Regions from separate parts of the Pantoea nemavictus genome, predicted to be linked through region 1. Evidence: predicted binding sites of a transcription regulator. Region 1 holds the regulator's gene; each other region holds the start of a gene.

What was found. The regulator PurR, encoded in region 1, represses purine synthesis genes. The targets are predictions, from matches to a motif close to CANGCAAACGTTTGCNTG.
Region 2: a site for PurR is predicted at 1,349-1,366, ahead of guaB (IMP dehydrogenase). Genes of this name have one in related genera too.
Region 3: a site for PurR is predicted at 1,187-1,204, ahead of purT (formate-dependent phosphoribosylglycinamide formyltransferase). Genes of this name have one in related genera too.

Annotation. Positions count from the first base shown of each region.
Region 1 is NZ_JBBGZW010000001.1:3,966,854-3,969,993, forward strand. Features, by position in the region: gene punC (purine nucleoside transporter PunC) at 1-249, opposite strand, end outside; gene punR (DNA-binding transcriptional activator PunR) at 360-1,271, shown strand; gene purR (HTH-type transcriptional repressor PurR) at 1,268-2,293, opposite strand; gene cydH (cytochrome bd-I oxidase subunit CydH) at 2,567-2,656, shown strand; gene WH298_RS18335 (C40 family peptidase) at 2,713-3,140, opposite strand, start outside.
Region 2 is NZ_JBBGZW010000001.1:886,510-889,649, forward strand. Features, by position in the region: gene guaB (IMP dehydrogenase) at 1-1,288, opposite strand, end outside; gene xseA (exodeoxyribonuclease VII large subunit) at 1,458-2,828, shown strand; gene WH298_RS04120 (M4 family metallopeptidase) at 2,879-3,140, shown strand, end outside.
Region 3 is NZ_JBBGZW010000001.1:159,129-162,268, reverse strand. Features, by position in the region: gene purT (formate-dependent phosphoribosylglycinamide formyltransferase) at 1-1,149, opposite strand, end outside; gene WH298_RS00805 (tellurite resistance TerB family protein) at 1,311-1,952, shown strand; gene WH298_RS00800 (prolyl oligopeptidase family serine peptidase) at 2,093-3,140, shown strand, end outside.

The sequences.
Region 1 (3,140 bases):
GAGCGCGAAAATGGCCAGGCCGGCAAGAAGAATGGGCTTGCGACCGTAACGATCCGACAACGGCCCCCAAAAAACCTGCGCGCAAGCAAAGCCGCCGAGAAACAGGCTCAGGCTGGCGCTGATGGTGCCCGGCGCGCTAGCAAAATCACGCTGCATATCGCCAAAAGCAGGTAAATACATATCCGTGGCAAGAAAACCGAGCATACTGAGCACGGCAAGGTAAGGCATAAATGCTTTAGACGACAACATGTTGATTCTCTTTTGGGCAGGTTGAACGGCGGGGAGTGTAAAAGGATGCAGCGCGCTTTGTGAAACGCTAATATTTGCACAGTGCTGTTAAAATTTTTGAAGGCAAATTTATGTGGTCAGAATATGCACTTGAAGTGGTCGATGCCGTGGCGCGCACCGGTAGTTTTAGCGCAGCGGCGCAGGAGCTCCATCGCGTGCCCTCTGCTGTCAGCTATACGGTACGTCAGCTTGAAACCTGGCTGGCGGTGCCGCTGTTCGAACGTCAACATCGCGAGGTGGTAATGACGCCGGCCGGCGAACATTTTGTGCGGGAGGGGCGGTCTGTTATCAAAAAAATGCTGGCAACGCGCAGGCAGTGCCAGCAGCTGGCCAATGGCTGGCGCGGTGAGTTAAGCATAGCCGTTGACTGCATTGTAAAACCGCAGCGCACCCGACAACTGGTAAAGGATTTCTATCGTCATTTTCCAGATATGGAGTTGATCATCAGCTTTGAGGTGTTCAATGGCGTGTGGGATGCCCTGGCTGACGGACGTGTTGATGTGGCGATTGGTGCCACTCAGGCGATCCCGGTCGGCGGGCGCTTTGCTTTTCAGGATATGGGCGCGCTTAACTGGCGCTGCGTGGTGAGCCCCGATCATCCTTTGGTCAACAGTGAACTGCTGGATGATGAAACGCTGCGTGTGTGGCCATCCCTGGTGCTGGAAGACACCTCGCGTGCGCTGCCGCGTCGTATGACATGGACGCTGGATAATCAGCGGCGGCTGGTGGTGCCGGATTGGGAAGCCGGGCTGGAGTGCCTGCAGGCGGGATTGTGCGTCGGAATGGTGCCGGGTCATCTGGCGCGGCCGCTGCTGAATAATCACCGTTTGGTAGAATTGCCATTGCCGCAAGCCTTTCCGGATAGTCCGTGTTGCGTCAGCTGGGCTGAACAACGTGCGTCACCGGCACTGGAATGGTTACTGGTATATCTCGGGGATGCTGAAACGCTGAACCACGAATGGCTCAGCGAAGTCTCGGTTTAGCGGCGATAGTCGCGGAACGGGCCATCCGCCACTGAGCGACGCTCAATCAGCGTTGGCTGCACCTCAATGGTTTGCGGATCTTCGCGTTTACTGGTGATGCGATCCAATAGCATTTCCAGCGCTTTTTCACCCAGTTCGGCTTTCGGCTGGTGCACGGTCGTCAGGGCTGGAGTGAAATAGCGCGCGTTGCGCACGTTGTCGTAACCAATTACCGAGATATCCTGTGGCACACGTAAACCCATCTCATCGGCGGCACAAATCGCGCCCATGGCCATGATGTCGCCCCCGCAGAATACGGCGGTTGGCCGCTGTTTCTGGTTTAAAATCTGCTGCATCGCCTGGTAACCTGATTCAGGTTCAAAATCGCCCTGAACCACCCATTCTGAACGTACCGCAATGCCCGCCTCGTTCATCGCCTGCAGGAAACCCGCGTGACGTCCGCCGCCGGTGTTGCGCTCCATCTGGCCGGGAATCGCGCCAATGTCGCGATGACCGCGTTCAATCAGATAACGCCCCGCGAGATAGCCACCCTGAAACGCGTTGTCCTGCACTGTATCGGTAAAATCACCGCGTGAAGCGCCCCAATCCATCACCACCATCGGGATATTGCGGTTCTCTTCCAGCATTTGCAGCAGATCGTCCGGATACTCAGAACACATCACCAGCAAACCATCGACGCGTTTTTGCGCCATCATCGACAGATAAGCGCGCTGTTTCTGCAAATCGTTGTGCGCGTTGCCGAGAATCAGCGTATAGCCGCGATCGAAGCAGTGATTTTCTACCGCTTCAATAATTTCGGCAAAGTAGGGCGCTTCGCTCGACGTTGCCAGCAGGCCCAGAGTTTTGGTGTGATTCACTTTCAGACTACGCGCCACGGCACTTGGCGAGTAATGCAATTCTTTGATCGCTTCCCATACGGCGTTACGCGTCTCTTCCGCAACGAAACGCGTTTTGTTGATGACATGCGAAACCGTGGTGGTTGAAACACCGGCGCGCTTCGCGACATCTTTAATTGTTGCCATGAAAATGGTACTCCTGGGATTATCGCAACTTACTGATAAGTATATTGTTAAACGTTTGCGTCTGCTAATGCTTTTACAGCCCAAAAAGCGGGCGAAATGGGGGTGTTTAGCAGGCGAAATCACTTCATCATGCTGTAAATACAGCAGGCGCGAAATCTGTTGCGCAACGAAAGGCGGCGATTCTAGCAAGCTAGCGCGGATAACACGAGATTTTTGCCCACTGCTGTGCGAAAATCGCTTTAACCCTAAAGATTGTGTGACTAAGGAGGCGTGATGAATACTGATTTGAAGCTGGCGCTAATGACGACGGTTGGCGCACTGTTAATGATTATCGCATTCAGCTTTACCGCGATCATGCATTAACAAAAAAGCCGGAGCTGTTAACAGCATCCGGCTTTTTTATTGGCGTTGCGCAACCGCTAGCGAATGGTTTTTGGCGTCATCATACGACGCGCGCCTACATAGTGTTTCTGCCAGTAATCCTCACCTAATGCGCTAATCTGAATATCTTTACCCGTGCGCGGTGACTGAATGAATTTGCCATTGCCGAGATAAACACCGACATGATCGGCGGTGCCGCGATTGTTGATGCGGAAGAACACCAGATCCCCTTTCTCCAGCATTTCACGCTTTATCGGTGCCGCATCGCGCAGGTGATACATTTCATTGGCGGTGCGCGGGAATTTGAACTTTACCAGGTCTTTATAGGCGTACCACACCAGGCCGCTGCAATCGAAGCCGGTGTGAGGTGAGGTACCGCCCCACTGATAGGGTTTGCCAAGCTGGCCCATTAATTTGGTCATCGCCGTCTCACGCGCTTTTTGATAGCGCTGACGATGTGCTTTGC
Region 2 (3,140 bases), 3.1 Mb from region 1:
TCTCTTTCAGGCGACCTTTATAAGCAACGCGACCTTCAATACCTTCCGGTACCAGTTTGTCAGCGGCGTTATCGCTCTGGAAATAACGGTCTGAAGAGCCTTTGGACATCGCGCCCAGTGAACCCATTCCGCGATAAGACTTGAACGAACGGCCCTGATACAGCTCGATTTCGCCCGGAGACTCTTCGGTGCCGGCCAGCATTGAACCGACCATCACTGCTGCTGCACCTGCGGCGATCGCTTTAGCGATGTCGCCAGAGAAGCGGATACCGCCATCAGCGATAACCGGAATCCCGGTGCCTTCCAGCGCAGTAACCGCGTCAGAAACCGCAGTGATTTGTGGCACGCCGACACCGGTAACAATACGCGTGGTACAGATTGAACCAGGACCGATACCGACTTTCACCGCGCTCACACCCGCTTCAGCCAGCGCCAATGCACCTGCGCCGGTCGCCACGTTGCCGCCGATGATTTCCAGGTTCGGGTATTTTGCACGGGTTTCACGGATACGCTGCAGCACGCCTTCTGAGTGGCCGTGTGATGAGTCAATCAGCAGCACGTCAACACCGGCAGCAACCAGCGCATCAACGCGCTCTTCGTTGCCTGCACCCGCACCAACCGCTGCGCCGACGCGCAGGCGACCTTCCGCATCTTTACAGGCGTTAGGTTTACGTTCGGCTTTCTGGAAATCTTTAACGGTAATCATGCCCAGCAGGTGGAAGCTGTCATCCACAACCAGCGCTTTCTCAACACGCTTTTCGTGCATTTTGTGCAGCACCACTTCACGCGCTTCGCCTTCCTTAACGGTAACCAGACGCTCTTTCGGTGTCATCACCGCAGAAACGGGCAGCGTCAGGTCAGTGACAAAACGCACGTCGCGACCGGTGATGATCCCCACCAGCTCGTTCTCGGTGTTCACCACAGGATAGCCAGCAAAACCGTTACGTTCGGTCAGCTCTTTTACCGCCGCCAGCGCGGTGGTTGGCAGCACGGTTTGTGGATCGGTAACGACGCCACTTTCGTGTTTTTTCACCTTACGAACTTCATCCGCCTGACGCTCAATTGACATGTTTTTGTGGATAAAGCCCAAACCACCTTCCTGCGCTAGCGCAATAGCCAGACCCGCTTCAGTTACGGTGTCCATTGCAGCGGAGAGCATTGGGATGTTCAGACGAATGTTTTTTGTCAGTTGCGTGCTGAGATCAGCGGTGTTGGGTAAGACAGTGGAGTGAGCGGGAACGAGCAGAACGTCGTCAAATGTGAGGGCTTCTTTCGCGATTCTTAACATTGCAATATCTCCACCTGGGGGCGATTAAAACAGATAAAATATTGCCGCGGCATTATACAGGCCGAAACCGATTGCCTCCAGTGTTTTTTCAGAAAAAGTCTTGATCCTCCGGGTGAGCAATGTAGTATCAGTTGATTAACCCTCTGATTTAAAATTTGATCTACATCACATGTCGCTACCGCCAACCGCCAATATTTTTACTGTCAGCCGCCTGAACACCACGGTGCGCCAACTGCTGGAAAATGAGATGGGCCTGGTATGGCTCAGCGCTGAGATCTCGAATTTTACCCAGCCCTCTTCCGGTCATTGGTACTTCACGTTGAAGGATGATGGTGCACAAGTACGCTGCGCGATGTTTCGCAATAGCAATCGTCGCGTCACCTTCCGTCCTCAGCATGGTCAGCAAGTTTTAGTACGCGCCAGCATCACGCTGTATGAGCCGCGCGGCGATTATCAGCTGATTATCGAAAGCATGCATCCGGCGGGCGAAGGCCTGTTGCAGCAGCAGTTTGAGCAGCTAAAAGCCCGGCTTGCCGCAGAGGGCTTGTTCGATCAGCAGTTCAAACAGCCGCTGCCGGATCCGGCGCGTCAGGTGGGCGTGATTACTTCCGCCACCGGCGCGGCGCTGCACGACGTGCTGCGCGTGCTGCATCGACGCGACCCGTCATTGCCGGTGATCATCTATCCTACGGCGGTGCAAGGCGTGGATGCGCCCGCTGGCATTGTGCGAGCCATCGAGTTGGCCAACCAGCGTGATGAGTGTGACGTGCTGATTGTTGGTCGTGGCGGCGGTTCGCTGGAAGATTTGTGGAGCTTCAATGACGAACGCGTGGCACGGGCGATTTTTGCCAGCCGCCTGCCGATCGTCAGCGCCGTTGGCCATGAAACCGATGTCACCATCGCCGACTTCGTTGCGGATTTACGTGCGCCAACGCCTTCTGCGGCGGCTGAGCTGGTGAGCCGTAATCAGCTGGAACTGGTGCGCCGTTTGCAGTCGCAGCAGCAGCGCATGGAGATGGCGATGGATTTTTATCTGGCACAGCAGCAGCGTCGCTTTACCCGCATCCAGCACCGATTACAGCAGCAGCATCCGCAGCTGCGTCTGGCACGTCAACAAACCGCACTGTTTCAGCTGCAGCGCCGTCTTGGCGAAGCGATGGATCAGCGTATGCGCGTAGCGAATCGTCAGCAGGATCGCCTGCTGCAGCGTCTCAACGCACAGCAACCGCAGGGACGGATTCTGCGCGCTCAGCAGCAGCTCCAGCAGTGGCACTATCGTCTGCAACAGGGCATGGAAAAACAGCTTAATCACAATCGTCAGCGCTTTGGCACATTAGCCGCACAGCTGGAAGGCGTAAGCCCTTTGGCGACGCTGGCGCGTGGATTCAGCGTCACCACCGATACGCAAGGTCAGGTGGTGAAGAGAACTCAGCAGCTCAGCAAAGGTGATTTGCTGCGTACCCGACTGGATGATGGCTGGGTGGAAAGTCAGGTTACCGCGCTTGAACCGCAGAAATCCCGGGGCCGTAAAGCGCGTTGATAGGATGAAAACTATACTTTTGACATAATCATTTATGATCAGGAGTTAGTATGCCTTTTAGCGTTATTCCTCCCTACATGCTGCGCAATATCATTGATAACTGCACCGGTGCGCAGCAAGACTATGCGCGCCGCACTCTCACCCACGTGCAACACTTGATGGAGAAACACAGCCATCAAGCCACCAGCGCCGCCATTGCCAAACCAGGCACCGTTCAGCGCGCTATTTACGACGCCGAAGGCACGCAAAATCTACCCGGCACGTTAATCCGCGAGGAAGGCCAGCCGGATAATGGCGATGTCGCCGCCCAGG
Region 3 (3,140 bases), 3.8 Mb from region 1:
GGCAACAGCGCGCGCGATAGCGTCATCGGTGCTTTCACCGGTCGCTAATGCGACACCCAAGCGACGCTGACCGGCGATTTCCGGCTTACCAAACAGGCGCAGCTGCAAACCTGCACCCAGCGCGGCTTCGATATTAACAAACTGCACGTTCTGGCTGTTCAACTCCGGCAGGATAACGGCCGAAGCCGCCGGGCCATATTGACGAATGCCGCCAATCGGCAGGCCGAGGAAGGCGCGTATATGCAGCGCGAACTCCGAAAGATCCTGCGAAATCAGCGTTACCATACCGGTATCATGCGGACGCGGTGACACTTCGCTGAAGATAACCTCATCACCGCATACGAACAGCTCCACGCCAAACAGACCGTAACCGCCGAGTGCTTTCACCACCTTAGCGGCGATATCCTGTGCGCGTTGCAGCGCCAGTTCACTCATCTGCTGCGGCTGCCACGATTCACGATAATCGCCATCTTCCTGACGATGACCAATCGGTGCACAGAAGTGGATACCATCTACCGCGCTGATGGTCAGCAGGGTGATTTCGAAATCAAACTTCACCACGCCTTCGACGATGACGCGGCCCGCGCCGGCACGTCCGCCTTGCTGGGCATAATCCCAGGCTTTATCCAGCTGGCTGGCTTCGCGGATAAAGCTTTGGCCTTTCCCGGATGAGCTCATCACGGGTTTGACGATGCACGGGAATCCAATGGCATTCGCCGCAGCGACAAAGTTCGCTTTGCTATCGGCAAACTGGTAGGTCGAGGTCGGTAGGGACAACTCTTCCGCCGCCAGACGACGAATGCCTTCGCGGTTCATGGTCAGCCGTGCAGCGCGCGCGGTGGGCACCACTTTCTGGCCTTGAGCTTCCAGTTCCAGCAGTTTTTCGGTGGCGATAGCTTCAATTTCGGGCACCACAAAGTGCGGCTGTTCCTGCGCAATCAGCGCGGCCAGCGCATCACCGTCCAGCATATTGATTACGTGGCTACGATGCGCAACGTGCATGGCGGGCGCATCGGCATAACGATCCACCGCGATCACTTCCACACCAAGACGTTGGCACTCCAGCGCCACTTCTTTGCCTAATTCGCCTGAACCTAACAGCATGACACGCGTAGCGGCAGGGCGCAGCGCGGTTCCGAGAGTCGTCATAATTTCACCTTAGCAGTCAAAATGCGCGCGCAGTATAAACGAAAACGTTTGCGTACTCACGCTTTCAGCTTCATCAGGTTTGCCATACTTTTCTCGCTCTGACGTTAACTGACACAGCCTGCGGCAGCATGGTGAGCGGAAATTTAAACGGGAGTTAAACAATGAGCAATTGGCTGCAGCAAATTCAATCGGTGCTGGCGAAAAAGAGTGGTGAAGGAAAATCCGGTGGATTGAGCGATATGTTGGCACCTGGCGCGTTAGGCGGTCTGGCGGGCTTGCTGGTCGGCAGTAAATCCACGCGTAAGCTGCTGACCAAATACGGCGGCAAAGCCTTGCTGCTAGGCGGCGGAGCGGCGGCTGGTGCGCTGCTGTGGAATAAATATAAGCAGCGTATCCGGGAAACTCATCAGGATGAGGCCGGTTTCGGCCAACTGCAAACGCCGCTGGATCAACGCGCTGAACGCTTAGTGACGGCGCTGGTTTTCGCGGCAAAGAGCGACGGTCATATTGACGATGCCGAGCGCGCGGCGATAGAACAAAACATTCAACAAGCCGGTTATGGAACACAAGCCGAAGCTTTGATTCAGCAGGCGATGAACCGTCCGCTGGATCCTCACTGGCTGGCGGCAGATGTTAAGAACGAAGAAGAGGCGCTGGAACTCTATTTCCTAAGCTGTGCAGCCATTGATGTCGACCACTTTATGGAGCGCAGCTATCTCTCCGCGTTAGGTGATGCGCTAAAAATTCCGCAAGATGTACGCGATGGTATCCAGCGCGATATCGACGCGGAAAAAGCCGCGTAAGCCGTTGCAAAGGCTGCGTTCGCAGCCTTTATTTTTGCTGGTTGGTTTATCCTGCGCTGGGTGATGATGCTTGCAGCTTGGCATCACGCGCGATTAGTGCCACGCTTGCTGAATATTGTCTTTCAGGGAGAAGAGCCTAAATGAATCAGCCCAACGCGAAAAAAATCCCCCATGTGATGAGCCTGCACGGTGAAACGCGCACCGACAATTATCACTGGTTGCGCGATGACGATCGCGAAAATCCTGAAGTGCTTGCCCACCTGCACGCTGAAAATGATTATGGCCGCGCGATGATGGCCTCGCAAAATTCGCTACAGGATCGGGTGCTAAAAGAGATTGTCGATCGTATTCCCCCGCAGGATCACTCGGTGCCGTATGTGAAGAACGGTTATCGCTATCAAAGCCGCTATGAAGTGGGTAACGAATATCCCGCCTATTTCCGTCAACCGATTGAGGCACCGCTTGATGAGCCGTGGCAACTGCTGCTAGATGGCAACCAACGTGCGTCCCACAGCGACTTTTACACCATGGGGGCGTTGGCAATTACGCCGGATAACCAGGTGATGGCGCTGGCGGAAGATTTCCTTTCGCGCCGTCAATACGGCATTCGTTTCCGTAATCTGCAAAGCGGCAGTTGGTATCCGGAAGTGCTGACGAATGCTTCCTCCAGCGTGGCCTGGGCCAACGATTCGCGCACGCTCTATTACGTGCGTAAACACCCGAAAACCCTGCTGGCTTATCAGGTATGGCGTCACGAATTGGGGCATCCGCAATCTGACGATCAGCTGGTGTACGAGGAACAAGACGATACTTTCCATCTTAGCGTGCACAAAACCACGTCAGAGCACTTTATTCTGGTGGCGTTGTACAGCACCACCACCAGTGAAATCCTGCTGATCGATGCGGAATATCCCGATGCACAGCCGCAAACGTTTTGTCCGCGGCGTCGCGATCACGAATACAGCATTGACCACTACAACCACCAGTTTTATATCCGCTCGAATCGGGATGGCAAAAACTTCGGCCTGTACCGCAGTGCGTGGCTGGCCGAAGCGCGCTGGCAAGCGTTAATTCCAGCGCGGGACAACGTAGTGCTGGAAGATTTCCAGCTGTTCCGTCATTGGCTGGTGGTGGAAGAGCGCCAGCACGGCGTTAATACCTTGCGTCAGATTAACTGGGAGAGCGGGG